Regions from separate parts of the Neomoorella glycerini genome, predicted to be linked through region 1. Evidence: riboswitches for the same ligand, from Rfam matches in the RefSeq annotation. Region 1 holds a riboswitch; the other holds the start of a gene.

Region 1 (7,772 bases):
AGTCGGGACTAACTTCTACCTGGCGGGATCGATGCCTATCCCGTACCAGGATGCGACTGACTTTTAGAGGCCGGCCCAGCTTCTGGGCGATGGCGGCACCGTTCTGCTGCAGCAGCCGGACCACGCCGCTGCCCACGGTCCCCAGGCCCAGGAGGCCGATATTTATTGGTCCTGACACACCCTCACACTCCTCGTACCTTTCAATTTTACCTTATCCCTCCCTGTTGGGCAATACTTTTTTATCCAGACAGGTCGGGGCGTAACTCAGCCAGGTAAGGTTTAATAATAGCTTCCAGCTGTTTAAATTCAATAAGAAAAGCGTCATGACCATAGGGAGAATTGAGTTCCCGGTACCGGGCGCGGCCACCGCCGGCCTTAATTAACCGGACAATCTCTTTCACCTGGTAGGGTGGGAAGAGAAAGTCACTGGCTATACCTATCCCCAGGCAGGAGCAGGGAAAATCCTGCCATACTTCGGCATAATTTCCCCGCCGGTGACTGACATCATGGAGATCAATAGCTTTGGTCAGGTAGAGATAGGCATTGGCGTCAAAACGCTGGACCAGCTTTCTTCCCTGGTAAGCCAGGTAGCTTTCCACTTCAAACTGGCCCTCGAGCCGGTAGTATTTTCCCGGGTCCACCACGGTCCGGCCGAATTTCATGGTCCAGGAAGGGTCACTCTTATAAGTAATGGTCCCGATCCGCCGGGCCAGGGCCAGTCCCCGCCGGGGACCCGGGGTACCGTAATAATCGCCGCCCTGCCAGTCCGGGTCGGCGTAGATGGCTTCGCGCTGGACATTGTTGAAGGCTATTTGCATGGGGGTGGTCCGGCCGCCGGTGGCAATGGGAATAATGGCGCCGACCATTTCCGGGTAAAGGAAGCCCCATTCCAGCACCTGCATGCCGCCCATGGAACCGCCGATGGCCGCTACCAGGTGCCTGACGCCCAGGTAATCCAGCAGTATTTTCTGGGCCCGCACCATGTCGCGAATGGTAATTATTGGGAAATCCAGGCCATAGGACCTGCCGCTGGCCGGGTTTATGCTGGCCGGTCCTGTAGTCCCATAACAGCTGCCCAGGACATTGGCGCAGACCACGAAATAACGCCGGGTGTCCAGGGCCCTGCCCGGCCCCACCAGGGGGTCCCACCAGCCGGGCAGCCGGTCGTCCGGGGAATGGCGGCCGGCAATATGGGCGCTGCCGGTAAGGGCATGGAGGACCAGGATGGCGTTATCCCCGGCAGCATTCAACTCGCCATAGGTTTCATAGGCTATGGTAAGGGGGCCTAAACGGGCCCCGCTTTCTAGCTGCAGGCTTCCCGGCCAGTGGTAAAACCGGGTGGCAACAATACCGACATCGCCCATACTATAACCTGCTCCTGCTCAGGGCCTGGTCCAGGTCGGCAATGAGGTCGTCGACATCCTCCAGGCCGATGGAGAGACGGACCAGGTCCTCGGTTACGCCGGAAGCCAGCTGTTCCTCCGCCGTCAACTGCTGGTGGGTAGTGCTGGCCGGGTGGATGACCAGCGAACGGGCGTCACCGACATTGGCCAGGAGGGAAAACAGCTCCAGGCTATTGATAAATTTTTTCCCAGCTTCCCTGCCGCCTTTAATGCCAAAGGTCAAGATCGCCCCTGCTCCCCGGGGCAGGTACTTTTGTGCCCGTTCATAAGAAGGATGGGTGGGCAGGCCGGGGTAACTCACCCAGGCTACGGCCGGATGTCCTGCCAGCCAGCGGGCAACCTGCAGGGCATTCTGGACGTGGCGCTCCATACGTAAGGGCAGGGTTTCCAGACCCTGGAGGAAAAGGAAGGCATTGAACGGGCTCAAAGCCGGTCCCAGGTCGCGCAGGAGTTGTACCCGGGCCTTGAAAATATAGGCTGCCGGGCCAAAGGCTTTCAGATAACTGAGGCCGTGATAGCTGGGATCCGGCTCCACCAGGCCGGGAAATTTGCCGTTATCCCAGTTGAATTTACCGGAGTCGACAATGACCCCGCCGATGGAGGTACCGTGGCCGCCGATAAACTTGGTGGCCGAATGGACCACAATATCGGCTCCGAAGGCAAAGGGCTGGCATAAATACGGCGTGGCAAAGGTATTATCAACGATTAAAGGTATACCAGCAGCGTGGGCGATGGTCGCGATGGCTTCCAGGTCCGGCACATCCAGTTTGGGGTTACCGATGATCTCTACATACAGGGCCCGGGTGTTATCATTAATGGCGGACCGGAAATTTGCCGGGTCGGCACTATCGACAAAACGGACCTTGAGGCCGAATTTGGGCAGGGTAGAGTTAAACAGGGTGAAGGTCCCCCCGTAAAGGCTGGTGGAAGCCACAATTTCCTGCCCGGCGGTGGCAATATTGGCCACAGCCAGGGTGATCGCCGCCTGGCCGGATGCCGTGGCCAGGGCGCCAACACCACCTTCCAGGGCAGCCATCCTTTTTTCGAAAACTTCGGTGGTGGGGTTCATCATGCGTGTGTAAATGTTACCGGGTTCACTTAAGGCAAAGAGGGCCGCCGCATGGTCGGCATCCCGGAAAACGTAGGAAGTGGTCTGGTAAATGGGTACGGCACGCGCTCCTGTAGCCGGGTCGGGTTCCTGGCCGGCGTGCACCGCCAGGGTGGCAAAATGATACTGCTGCTTGGACATAGGTAATTCCCCTCTCTTTTATAATTAGCCGGCTGCGGGGGAATAAAAAAGCCTCTCCGATAAGAAGAGGCAGGAGCTTGCTTACCCCCCTTATCTCTCAGGGCAAATGCCCTGCAGGAATTGGCACCTGTCGCCCCCGGAAAACCGGGATAGCGGGTTGCCGGGCTTCATCGGGCCAGTCCCTCCACCACTCTTGATAAGAGTTTTTACTTCCTGTATTCAATTAAGCCAGCTTGATATAAACTATAAACCCTGTTGCAACTGGTGTCAAGGGCATTTTCATTTTCCCGGGTTATATTTTCCTGGGACGGAAGAACCCAAAGACCATTTAGATTAAATTATATTTAAGCGGGGCCTCCGGCCCCTCTCCACTTTCTCGCCGCTTCCACTCCGTTTTTTGAACTATTGTAAAGTAAAGTAATACTAAATCTCTCCTTATCCCTGGCGCCAGGCGGCAACAACCTGCTCCTCGACGTCTTCCAGGTGCCGTAACATGGCTGCCGCAGCCTCATCGCCATTACGGTTGATTAAAGCTTTTACTATCTCATAGTGTTCATCAACCGAGCGTTCGCCGCGGCCGGGAATGGCCAGGCTGCGCGAGCGGCTGTCGGCCAGGAGATCGAGCATGCTGTGCATCAAGCGCACCAGGACGGTATTGCCGGTGGCCTGGGCCAGGCGGTAATGGAAATTGCTGTCATGCCCGGCCAGGAGGGAGAGGCGGCCGCTGCGCAGGCGTCCCAGCTGTTCCCTGGTGGTGGTAACCATGCCGGCCAGTTCCTGGATATCAGCCTGGCTGGCCCTTTCTGCCACCCAGCGGGCCGCCTGGGGCTCCAGGACTTTACGCACTTCAAATAAATGCAAAACGGTATCCCTGTTCACCGGCAGGTGGCTGGCAAACTGCTTTAAGTATTCATCGGGATCCTGCTCGCTGATAAAGGCCCCCTGGCCGTGACGGATGCTTACCAGGCCCTCGGCAGCCAGCATTTTTAAGGCTTCCCGGACGGAAGTCCGGCTCACCCCCAGCATTTCCGCCAGTTCCCGCTCGGCGGGCAGGCGGTCGCCAGGCTTCATCCGCCCCTCGAAGATGCTCTTTTTGATTTCATCTACCACCCGGTGATAAACGCTTTTGGGATTGCGGTTAATGGGCTGGAAAAGTTTTTCCGTTGAATTATCGCTCAATGGTTATCGCTCCTGTACCTGGGACAAGTGGTCTTACCTCTATAAATTGTACCATAGCCCGGGGTAGCAGTAAATATCCAGTTGCCCGGCTTCTAAACCAGGTTTAACTAACTTGTACGTCCAAGTATTTACTGCTAGAATGGATAGAGATAACTGGTGGATGGGATGAAAGCCTGCTTAAGGAGATGGCTTGCGTGTGTTTTCTTTGCTGATTAAGGGCGGCACGGTGGTTGATGGTACCGGTCGCCCTCCTTTTCGGGCCGATGTAGGTTTGCAAGGAGCAAAGATTGCCGCCCTGGGCCGGTTGGATGGCACACCCGCCGGGAAGGTCATTGACGCTGCCGGCCTGGTAGTTGCCCCCGGCTTTATTGATTTTCACAGCCACGCTGACGCCGAACTCCTACGGGACCCGGAGGCCCGGGCCAAGCTGGTCCAGGGAGTCACCACCGAGGTCATCGGCAATTGCGGCATGTCCCTCGTTCCCGGCCACCAGGAGAGTCTGCCCCTGCTGGCCGCCTATGCCGGCCCGGTACTGGGAGAGATTCCACCCGGTTTCCATGCTGCCGGGGTAAAAGATTACTTATCCCATCTAACCCGCCAGGGCATGGCTGTTAATGTAGCTACCTTCGCCGGTCACGGTTCTATCCGCCTGGCGGTCATGGGTATGGCCGACCGCCAGGCCGGTAAGGCGGAGATGGACTTCATGGCGGCCCTTCTCGAACAGGCCATGAAGGAAGGGGCCATGGGTCTGTCCAGCGGTCTACTCTACCCGCCGGGATGCTATGCCCCGACAGAGGAGCTAATCGCCCTCTGCCGGGTAGCCCGCCGGTACGGGGGCATTTATGTCAGCCACATCCGTAACGAATCGGACGGTGTCCTGGAGGCTATTGAGGAAGCCCTGGAAATCGGCCGGGAGGCCGGCATTCCCGTCCATATCTCTCACCTTAAAGCCTGCGGTCCCTGTAACTGGCCGAAAATACCCCGGGCCCTGGCCCTGCTGGCGGCAGCCCGGGAGCAAGGGCAGGACGTCACCTGGGACGCCTACCCCTACATCGCCGGTTCGACTACAGCCGCCTCCCTCCTACCCCCCTGGGCCGTTGCCGGGGGTGCGGCCGCCCTCAGGGAACGCCTGGAATCTCCGGATACCCGCCGGGAAATAAAAAAGGCCTGGCAGGAAGGCCTGCCGGGCTGGGATAATATGGTCAAATCCTTAGGCTATGATCGGTTGGTAATCAACGCAGTATCCCACAGGGAGAATGCGGATTGCGTAGGTCTAACCCTGGCCGAGATTGGCGCCAGGCGCCGTTGCGATCCGGCTGACGCCCTCCTGGACCTGCTGTGGACCGAAGGCGGCAGCCTGGCCATCGAAACCTATCACGCCTGCGAGGAAACCCTGGACATGATTCTGCGCCACCCGGTGACGACCATCGGCAGCGATGGCATCTATTCCGGCGACCAGACTCATCCCCGCCTGTACGGCACCTTTGTGCGGGTTCTGGGCCGCTATGTGCGGGAACGCCGGCTCCTTACCCTGGAAGAGGCCGTGGCCAAAATGACATCCCGTCCGGCGGCCAGGCTCGGCCTGCGGGGGCGGGGGCGGGTAACTACGGGCTTTTATGCCGACCTGGTCCTCTTCGACCCGGAGACTGTCGCCGACCGGGCCACATTCCAGGAACCGGCCCAGACGCCGGCCGGTATCGCGGCGGTTATCGTTAACGGCCGGGTGGCCTACCAGGACGGCCGGTTTACCGGTGAACTGGCGGGATTTACTCTAACTAGCAGTAACACTGCTGGTGCTTATGTTTAATACCTATAACCCACACCGTATCGTTGTCTATATCAAGCATCTACTTTTGCGGGAGAGGACCGCTTTTTCTATATCCTCTCGATAATTGACTACCATGTTGGGTTGGCCTGTGAAGCCAGAGATGCCGTCTTTACCCTCAAGGAAGCCCTATGGTGACGGCGATTAAAATGGTTATCAAGGTACCAATTTAAAGCGCCAGAAAATCTGGAAATACTTGTTTGAGTTGTTGATATAATCGATTATAAATCATAAAAGCCTTATCATAAATTTCTTTATATCTTTTATCTGGCCTACATACTTTGCCTTCTAGGGCAGTAGCCTTTTTTACCCCCTCTTGATAATCCTTATAAATCCCAGCAGCTATTCCTCCCAGCATAGCAGCTCCCAGTACAGCAGTTTCATGATAGCTAACGGCCAGGATTTCTTTACCAGTAATATCGGCTCGTAGTTGCGCCCAAATGTCATTTTTAACACCTTTTCCAACTACTTTAATTCTGTCGATGGGTTTGCCCAGTATTTTTTCGGCAATGGCTAAATTCTGGCGTAAGCCATAGCACCCGGCTTCCAGCACCGCCCGGATCAGGTCGGACCTGGTAGTGGCCAGATTTAAGCCAACGAAAGCGCCGCGGGCCAGTGGGTCCCAGATGGGGCTACGCTCCCCTGATAAGTAGGGCAAAAAGATAACTCCCCCGGCACCTGGCCTGGATTGGGCCGCCTCGCTACACAGGATATCATAGGCATCCTGGCCGCTGGCCTCCGCTACATATTTCTCTACCTGACCAAGCTGGTCCCTTACCCAGCGGAAAGCCGCCCCCGGCGTCGACATGGCCCCCATGTTCAGCCAGCGGCCAGGGACAACGTGGCAGCGGTTGAGAAAGCGGTCATCAAACTTGGGGTCGTCAGTACACAAGGATAAAACATCGGAAGTCCCCGCCGTTTCAAAAATCTGTCCCGTTTCCGTTACCCCCAGGGCCAGGCCGGAGCAGGCCGTATCTGCCCCGCCCATAGCTACAGGGATGCCCTCCGGCAGGTCAAGGGCTGTTGCAGCCTCGGAGCGCAAAGAGCCCAGCTTCTCGGTTGAAGGTATAATTGGTGGCAGCTTGTGCATAGAAAGCTCATAAGCCCGGCATAATTCATGGGACCAGTCGAGTTTCGTCCCGGTGGTAAACAGGCCGGTAAGGGAAGCATTGGAGGGGTCGATACCCGTTTTCCCCGTTAACAGCAGTCCCAGGTAGGTGTTACCGTGGCCGAAAAAGGCTGTACTTTTATAAACCTCCGGTTCATGTTTCTTTAACCATAACATGGAAGTAGCAGAAATAGTCCCGGCAGCTATGCGGTTGCCGGTAAGGCGCACCGCTTCCGGCATGGCAACCTGCTGCTCCATCCACCCGGCTTGCTCCCGGGAACGGGTATCCATATACAAAATTGCTGGCCGCAGGACCTGCCCTTTAGCGTCAAAGGCAATCAGCGCCGGGCACATGGTGCTTAAACCCACGGCGGCAATCTGTTCCTTCCTGATCCCATTTTTAGTATAGAGGGCATGGATAACCGTGGCTATTTTTTCCAGCCACTGCCGTGGCCAGACCTCGGCCCAGCCGGGTTGAGGGTAATCAATAGAAATCGCCTCACACTGGAATCCGCGTAAAAGCCCTTCTGGCGTAAAGGTAGCAACTTTGACGCTGCTACCTCCCACATCTATGCCCAGTAAAAGGCTGTCTTCCTGCCTTACCATGGTAATCACCGCTTTAGTTTAATCAAGGCCGGCCAGAAAAATGCTTTTCCTGGCCGGGTTAAGATACTTTTCCCTAGCAGGTGGCTGCTTCCAGAATCTGCATGGCTTCTGCTGGCGTCCCATTGCCGTGAATTATCGCCTTCAGGGCCTGGACCATGGCGGTGGGGTCGGCATATTGCCAGACATTGCGGCCGTAGGTTACCCCGGCTGCCCCGGCCTGGATGGCGTCCCGTGTGGTAGCAAAGAGGTCTTCCGGGTTATCCATCTTGGGCCCGCCGGCTACTACTACTTTCGCCGGGCAGGCTTCCACTACTTTAGCGAATGTCTCCATGGAACCTGTATACCAGGTCTTGACGACATCGACACCCAATTCTGCCCCTAGCCGGGCGCAGTAAGCAATGG
Region 2 (7,772 bases), 150 kb from region 1:
CCGGATGCCGCCAGAGTTGATGGCCGGTAAACTGGCCACCGCTGTTGTTCAGGTTGCCCTTCAAATTGGCCGGCATTTAGGTTATCAATACCGTTAAATTTTAATTAAGGTTTATTGCTGGAGGTATTTTACAGGCTTAATTGGGTAATACTAACATCAAATCTGAAATTATCCAGAGGAGGGTTTGATGTTAGTGGAAATTTATCGTGCCCGCCGGTTTAACCGTAACGCCAGAGGTGAGTTAAGCGTATCCAGTAATGGTATCCGGCTCCGCGGCGCTGCTTTCCAGCATTTACGCGGCAGTCAATACATTATGATTGGCGTTGACGGTAAAAAGTTAATCTTAAAGAAGAGCGAGGACCCGGCCAATTTAAAATTAAGGCTCGCGGCCCAGGGTAAAATCGGGGAAATAGGAGGCAAACACCTCACCCAGTGGCTGCTGGAACGGGGCTTTCACAAAGGCCAGTATCAAGTCCAGGTGGATGCAGACCAGCTTGTTGTCAATCAGGAGTTAGCTTAAAGTTAGCTTGTAAAAGGACCCGCAAGGGTCCTTTTCCCTGACTTTATCAGTTGAATCCCTAGAACCCGCATAAAACCTAGAAAAATAGAAAACAAGACGCGCATTTTGCCACTACAACCGGTCCTGCCAGCGGGCAGCAAACTCCTCTACACGGGTAATGTTTCCCGGCGGTGCAATCCGCATTAGGCGCAGGATCTTTTTGCTCAACTCTGTACTCTGGGTCTTGATAAAGAACACCTCTCCTTTGATCTCTACCTCGGCAAAGTTGAGGGAGTTTAACGCTTCCCGGATTTCTGCCGGCGAGGCATTTTCCACCGCTTGCCGGAGCTTGAATTCCAGAGTGCGTTCGAGAAGAAAGGCGAGGAAGCAAATTACAAAGTGTCCTTTAATCCGCCTTTCGGTCCAGTGAAAAACCGGCCGGACTTTCAGGGTGCTTTTCATGACGCGAAAAGATTCTTCAATCCGCCACAGGTTATGGTAAGCATCCAGGATGTCTTTGGCACTCATTTCTTTCTCGCTGGTCTGGATGCCGTAGTAGCCGTCAAATTGTTTGTCCCGGGCAATGGCTTCTTCGTCCAGTATCCACGTGCCCGTACAGTCTATTTCTTTGAGGTATTTCTTGCCGCCACGTTTGTTGCTGGCCTGGATTTTGGCCTTGCTTTCTAAAAGGGTTTGGGCTTTCTCGATTAACCTTTCCCGGTCGGCCCGGTCTTTTTCCGCCCGCCGGCTGGAGTAGGTGACGATCAGTTTTTCGGGTAATTTGTATTTTTTCCCTTCAGCGGTGAATTCGTTTATGTACTCGATAACCTTGTAGCGAAGGACTTCTCCTTCATCGTCCTTTATCTCCTGGTAGCCATTTTCGTCCAATATCATATCGGTAATCTCTTTTTTCATGCTCTTGATGCGGGCGGCAAAGATGTAGCTGTAGCCCCGTTCCACTATGCGTTTTAAGTTAAGCTTGCTGTTGATCCCCCGGTCGGCGACGATGATCACCCGGCGCAGGCCAAAACGTTTTTCCAGCTTTTCTAAGGCCGTCTCCAGGGTCTTGCCGTCAAAGGTATTGCCGGGGAAAAGCTCATAGCCAATGGGCCGCCCCTCGCAATCAATAAGCAGGCCCAATACCACCTGGACTTCGTTGAACTTACCGTCTTTACTGAAGCCGAAATCGCGTAAAGTGTCGGCTTCGACGCTGGCAAAGGAAAAGGTCGTTACATCATAAAAAACCACATCCACCTGCATGTTAAAAAGGTGGCGGTTCTTTTGGAACATCTCCTCCTCCAACAACTCTTTATACTCGCAGAGTAAATCCAAGGAGCGGTAGAGGTGGTTTAAGGCTACGTCGGGTAAACTGGCATAACGGTGCTGGTAGTTGTAGGTACCTAATTTACTCCTGGGTTCAAGGAGGTGCTGGATAGCCATAAGAAAACTGGCGTCGCTTAATTCGAATTGTACCTTACGTTTGGCACTGATCTTCTTTAAAAGTTTGGGTAGCTCAAATTGGTTCCAGATCTTCTGGTAGACCACATAGCCCCAGTTCTTGATCTGCGCCTCGGAAAAGCTGGCTAAACTGGTCACCTCCCTGGCCTTGGACAATTCTAAGAGGCGCTTACCAAGTCTTTGAAAGCTGGGGTTGTTTTCAATCTCGTCCAGGCGACCGAGATTGAGGAGGACCTTGTGTTTAACAGCTCCATTTTCCCGGTAAGATTGGACTAGCTGGACGTACTGGTGGTTTTTGGTTTTAGTTATTTTGATGAACATGCTTAAATGATACCACTAACATTGCCTATTGTCTAGATAATATTTGGTATTTCACAATATTAGTTGCCACTACGTTTTTCGCTTTTTGGGCTATTTTTAACGCCCAAAGCTAGATTTTATCTGGGTTCTTGAATCAGTAAAATGTCGCAACTGATAAACTCAGGAGCGAGGACCCGGCCAATTTAAAATTAAGGCTCGCGGCCCAGGGTAAAATCGGGGAAATAGGAGGCAAACACCTCACCCAGTGGCTGCTGGAACGGGGCTTTCACAAAGGCCAGTATCAAGTCCAGGTGGATGCAGACCAGCTTGTTGTCAATCAGGAGTTAGCTTAAAGTTAGCTTGTAAAAGGACCCGCAAGGGTCCTTTTCTTATGTTCATGTTCAGGAAAAGAAAGATTAAGTACCAAAAAGGAAAACGGCCATTAACGGCGAATATGGTATACCATAAATAAGTTGGGAAAGGGGAGCCAGGCGATGGCTGAAATTTTTGATCATAAAGCCAGCGATTATGACGACTGGTACAAGCGCCCCCTGGGGGTCCTGGTCGACCGCGTGGAAAAAAAACCCGTTTATGCTTATTTAGAGCCCCGGGCCGGGGAACATATCCTGGATGTCGGCTGTGGTACGGGGAATTTTTCCTTAGAACTGGCTCGCCTGGGGGTCAAGGTGACCGGCATAGACATTTCCGAGCCCATGCTGGCCACCGCCCGGTGGAAGGCGGCTGCAGCCGGGCTGGAGATTGAATTTCTCCACGCCGACGCCATGAATCTACCCTTTGCCGATAATACCTTTGATAAGATAGTTTCAGTTACGGCCCTGGAATTCGCGCCGGATTTAAAGGCCGTCCTCGCTGAGAGTTACCGGGTTTTAAAACCCGGCGGCCGCATGGTCATCGGCCTCATCGGCGGCAACAGCCTCTGGAGTCGCCACTACGAGGCCCGGGCCGCCCGGGAACCGGACTGCCTCTTCCGGTACGCTAAATTTTATACCCTGCCTGAACTCCTGGCCGCCATGCCCGGAAAAGACGTTAAAGGTAAAGCCGTCCTCTTCTTCGGCCCCGACTTTGATGGCACGAAAGTAGAAGAGGCCCTGGCCATCGAAGCTGCCGCCGCCCGGGAAGGCCGCACCGATGGCGGTTTTATTGTAGCGGTGAGTTATAAAGAAAGCTAGTTGATCACCAGCTCCCTCTGGGGAACAATACCTTTACTATCCGCAGCCGGCACAATGTCCAGGGCTGCCAGGCCGGCATCGGGATAGGCACTCTCGCCATGCTGGGAGAGATCCAGGCCAGCCTCATCGTCTTCGGCCGTTACCCTTAAGGGTGTCAGCAGGCTGACCACCTTCAGGATGCCGTAGGTTACCACAGCCACAAAGGCCCAGGCAACAACTACGTCTACCCTGGGCTGGCTGGCGGTGGAATGGCTGCTCCACGGCAAGCCTACAGCCCTGGGGGCGGCCAGCGGCGCGGTAGCCGGCCTGGTGGCCATTACCCCGGCGGCAGGTTTTGTATCCACGGCATGACCGTTACCCATGTTGTCGGTTGCGGCCAGCAGCAGAGTAAAACTGAAGTTTACCGGGGCACCACTTATACCATTGACCTGCTGCCCAAGGTCAAGGTGGAAATTGTCCTCGAGGATAAGTATGTTGACGAAGTAGTCGCCATTATCACCCGCCAGGCCCGTACCGGTAACATCGGCGATGGCAAGATTTTTATCTACCCAATCGAGGATGCCATCAGGATCCGGACCGGTGAACGGGGACCAGAAGCCATTTAATTTCTTCTTGACACATTTATCCTGGCATGATATTAATTTAATAGTAAAATTGCATAACTGCCTCACGGCTTATCGAGAGCAGGTGGAGGGAAGGCCCCGATGAAACCCGGCAACCCCGGTACTTTGCCGGAAGGTGCTAAATGCCGCAGGAAGACCCTGAGAGATAAGTTGATGGCTATTCAACCTCTTCTTATACTTTCGGGAAGGGGTTTTTTATTTTTCATGACAGCGTTTTAGAGAAACCGGCATAGTTCAGGGAGGGAACAGCAGTGGCAGTGGAAAAGTCCCTGGCTGAAATCAACGCCAGGATAAAAAGCGGCAAGGTTGTAGTCCTGACAGCCGAAGAGGTCATTCCCCTGGTCCGGGAAAAGGGCGTCCGGCAGGCGGCAGCTGAAGTTGACGTCGTGACTACCGGCACCTTTGGTACCATGTGCTCATCGGGCGCCTATTTCAATTTCGGCCATACCAAACCCAGGATGAAAATGAGCAAGGTATGGTTAAATAATGTCCAGGCCTACGCCGGCCTGGCCGCCGTTGATGCCTTTTTGGGAGCCACCGAGGTCCCGGATAATGATCCTTTGAACAGCATCCACCCCGGGGAATTTCGCTACGGCGGCGGCCATGTCATCCATGACCTGGTAGCCCGGAAACCGGTAAGCTTAAGGGCCATTGCCTACGGTACCGATTGTTACCCGCGCCGGGAAATCAATACCGTCATTACCATTGATGACCTGAACCAGGCCGTCCTTTTTAACCCCCGTAACGCTTACCAGAATTATAATGTTGCCGTCAATCTATCCGACCGGACGATATATACTTATATGGGTGTTTTAAAACCTCATATGGGGAATGCCAATTACTCCACCTCCGGGCAGCTAAGTCCGCTCCTGAAAGATCCTTACTTGCGGACCATCGGCATCGGTACCAGGATATTCCTGGGCGGCAGTACTGGCTATGTGGTCTGGCAGGGTACGCAACATTGCCCCGGCCTGACGCCCCTGCCGGAAGGTGGCCAGCTTGTATCCGGCGGTACCCTGGCGGTGATCGGTGACCTCAAACAGATGCGCCCGGAGTGGCTGGTCGGCGTTTCCTTCCTGGGCTACGGCGCTTCCCTTACGGTAGGCCTGGGTATACCCATCCCCATCCTCAACGAAGAAATCATGTACTGGGCCTCCCGCAGCGATGAAGAAATCTACGCCCCGGTAGTTGATTATGGCCTGGACTACCCGGCAGGTAATCCTCAACCCCTGGGTTATGTAACTTACGCCCAGCTAAAGTCAGGGACCATTAACTTGCAGGGACGGGAAGTACCCACGGCGCCCCTATCGAGCTATCCCCGGGCACGGCAGATCGCTGCAATCTTGAAAGATTGGATTCGCGCAGGCGGTTTCCTCCTCAGTAAGCCGGTAGCCCTGTTACCTTCTATTAATGAAGCTACGCCTTTAAAATCCTTGCAGGAAAAAGAAGCCTGAGCACCTGATTCTGAGAAAGGAGGGTGGGGAAATTGTCCCCCAAACGGGTAGTCCTCCGTTTCATGGCCGAGACGGCCGATAAACCCATCATCTACCAGCTAATTCGTAACTATGACCTGGTGGTCAATATCCTCAAAGCCCACATCAATCCCCACAAAGAAGGGATGATGGTTCTGGAAATCCAGGGCGAACCGGAACAGTATACCCGCGGCCTGGAATACCTGCGCTCCCTGGGTGTTACCATCCAGCCCTTGAGCCAGGATGTCCACCGCAATGAAACCGTCTGCACCCATTGCGGTGCCTGCATTAGTGTCTGCCCCTCCGGCGCTCTATACCTGGAACGCCCGGATATGACCGTTAACTTTGATGAAGATAAATGCGTCGTCTGCCTGATGTGCGTCAAGGCCTGCCCTTATAAGGCCATGGAGGTCCGTTTCTAAAGTTGGCCTACGAAGAGAGAAGCTACCGCCGGCTTTTTGCCCAGGAAGACCTGGTCCATTTCCAGGTGGCCTATAAAGAAACCGACCTGGACATCGGCATCCCTAAAGCGCAGTTTAAACCGGAACTGGTCAGGCAGGCGGAAGAGATCATTCGCCATTATCGCTGGCAACTGGAGGCCTATCTCGCCCGGGACCCTGTTTTTGCCCGTACCCTGGTACCCCATGATGTACCGGAGGAAGCCCCGCCTATAGCCAGGGAAATGGCGGCCGCAGCCAGTCTGGCTGGCGTTGGACCCATGGCGGCGGTAGCCGGGGCCATGGCCCAGTATGTTGCCACCGACCTTGTAGGGCCAGGGGGAGAAATCATTGTGGAAAACGGCGGCGATATTTATTTAAACAGCAGCCGTTCCCGGCTCATCGGCATTTTTGCCGGCGCTTCACCCTTCAGCCACCGCCTGGCCTTAAAGGTTGAGCCGCGAATGTGCCCTTTAGGCATCTGCACCTCTTCCGGCACCGTCGGCCCTTCTTTGAGTTTTGGGCGGGCCGATGCGGCCGTTATCCTGGCCACTTCCGCAGCCCTGGCCGACGCCGTGGCCACAGCTGCCGGTAATACCGTCCAGGAACCCGCTGATGTGGAAAAGGCTGCCCGCCTGGCCGCAAACATTCCCGGTGTCCTGGGGGCGGTAATCATTGCCGGTGATAAACTGGCGGCCTGGGGTCAGGTAGATCTGGTTCGTATTGAAGGACGGGTATAGTTGTTAATTAAAATACGGAGATTTTGGAGCCGACCTGGCCTTGACTTTAGCTGTAATCCGTAATATAATAACTTTTGCAGTTGTTAAGCGCCCGTAGCTCAGGTGGATAGAGTAACGGAATCCGAGTCCGGAGGCCGCAGGTTCGAATCCTGCCGGGCGCGCCATCTATGCGCCAGTAGCTCAGTTGGTAGAGCAGCTGACTCTTAATCAGCGGGTCGTGGGTTCGAAGCCTACCTGGCGCACCAGGAATATCAAGCTCCCTGGCTTCCTGCCAGGGACTTTTTTATGCCGGTCACCGGGGCGGCTGCCGCAATGGTCTTAAAGAAGTTATAGTGGCGTAATCGCTCTTGCCAAGTTTTAATATTTTTTGTTTACAACGCTGGTGATTTATACTTACTTTTAAGCCTTCCACTCCTGTGGAGGGTTTTTCTTTATCCCAGTAGCGCCTCCGTTTTCTAGCAGTTTTATTTAGCAATCGCCCGTTATTAAGTCCATACTAACGCAAGGGTAAATTCCCAGCAAAAACTATAACTATATTTCATGCTAATAATGAGAGGATTTTATGTTTATTCGTTGAAAAAGATAGTAGGAAGTATTGGCCTTCAAGTGGATCAAAAACGGCCATTATAAAATCGCTGCAGGGGAGAAGCCATAAAAAATAAAGAGAAGGGAAAAAGACGATGGCCGTACTTACACCCGGAAACGCCAGGCCAATCCTGCGCGCCCGCAATTTATGGAAGTCATTCGGACACATCGTGGCCCTGCGGGGAGTAAACCTCGATGTATTCGAGGGCGAGGTTCTGGCCCTGATGGGGGACAACGGTGCTGGCAAGTCGACCCTGATCAAGATTTTATCCGGGGTTTACAAACCTGATAAAGGCGAAATTTACATAGCCGGGAGGCTTTTTAAGCAACTGACTCCAGCGCAGGCTTTAAAGAACGGTATTACAACAGTATATCAAGATCTGGCTCTTGTCGACTGCCGCGATATTTGCAGCAATGTCTTCCTGGGCCGGGAACCGACGCGGGCCGGTTTTCTAATTGACAAGAAAA

The links. Region 1 has a riboswitch for S-adenosylmethionine ahead of MGLY_RS15455 (homocysteine synthase). Riboswitches for the same ligand answer to the same signal wherever they lie in the genome.
Region 2: another riboswitch for S-adenosylmethionine. It lies ahead of MGLY_RS14690 (homocysteine biosynthesis protein); the one in region 1 lies ahead of MGLY_RS15455 (homocysteine synthase).

Annotation. Positions count from the first base shown of each region.
Region 1 covers NZ_CP046244.1:3,086,876-3,094,647, forward strand. The annotation lists gene MGLY_RS15445 (homoserine dehydrogenase) at 1-178, opposite strand, end outside; gene metX (homoserine O-acetyltransferase MetX) at 240-1,364, opposite strand; gene MGLY_RS15455 (homocysteine synthase) at 1,366-2,652, opposite strand; SAM riboswitch class I at 2,740-2,855, opposite strand; gene MGLY_RS15460 (FadR/GntR family transcriptional regulator) at 3,088-3,831, opposite strand; gene MGLY_RS15465 (N-acyl-D-amino-acid deacylase family protein) at 4,028-5,638, shown strand; gene MGLY_RS15470 (xylulokinase) at 5,826-7,370, opposite strand; gene MGLY_RS15475 (class I fructose-bisphosphate aldolase) at 7,444-7,772, opposite strand, start outside.
Region 2 covers NZ_CP046244.1:2,933,869-2,941,640, reverse strand. The annotation lists gene MGLY_RS14720 (IclR family transcriptional regulator) at 1-97, shown strand, start outside; gene MGLY_RS14715 (hypothetical protein) at 188-520, shown strand; gene MGLY_RS14710 (IS1634 family transposase) at 632-2,278, opposite strand; gene MGLY_RS14705 (class I SAM-dependent methyltransferase) at 2,752-3,447, shown strand; gene MGLY_RS14700 (hypothetical protein) at 3,444-3,617, opposite strand; partial or broken gene MGLY_RS17865 (hypothetical protein) at 3,676-3,789, shown strand; partial or broken gene MGLY_RS14695 (P-II family nitrogen regulator) at 3,774-4,052, shown strand; SAM riboswitch class I at 4,119-4,222, shown strand; gene MGLY_RS14690 (homocysteine biosynthesis protein) at 4,322-5,524, shown strand; gene MGLY_RS14685 (NIL domain-containing protein) at 5,557-5,964, shown strand; gene MGLY_RS14680 (UPF0280 family protein) at 5,967-6,719, shown strand; tRNA gene MGLY_RS14675 (tRNA-Arg) at 6,807-6,883, shown strand; tRNA gene MGLY_RS14670 (tRNA-Lys) at 6,889-6,964, shown strand; gene MGLY_RS14665 (ATP-binding cassette domain-containing protein) at 7,400-7,772, shown strand, end outside.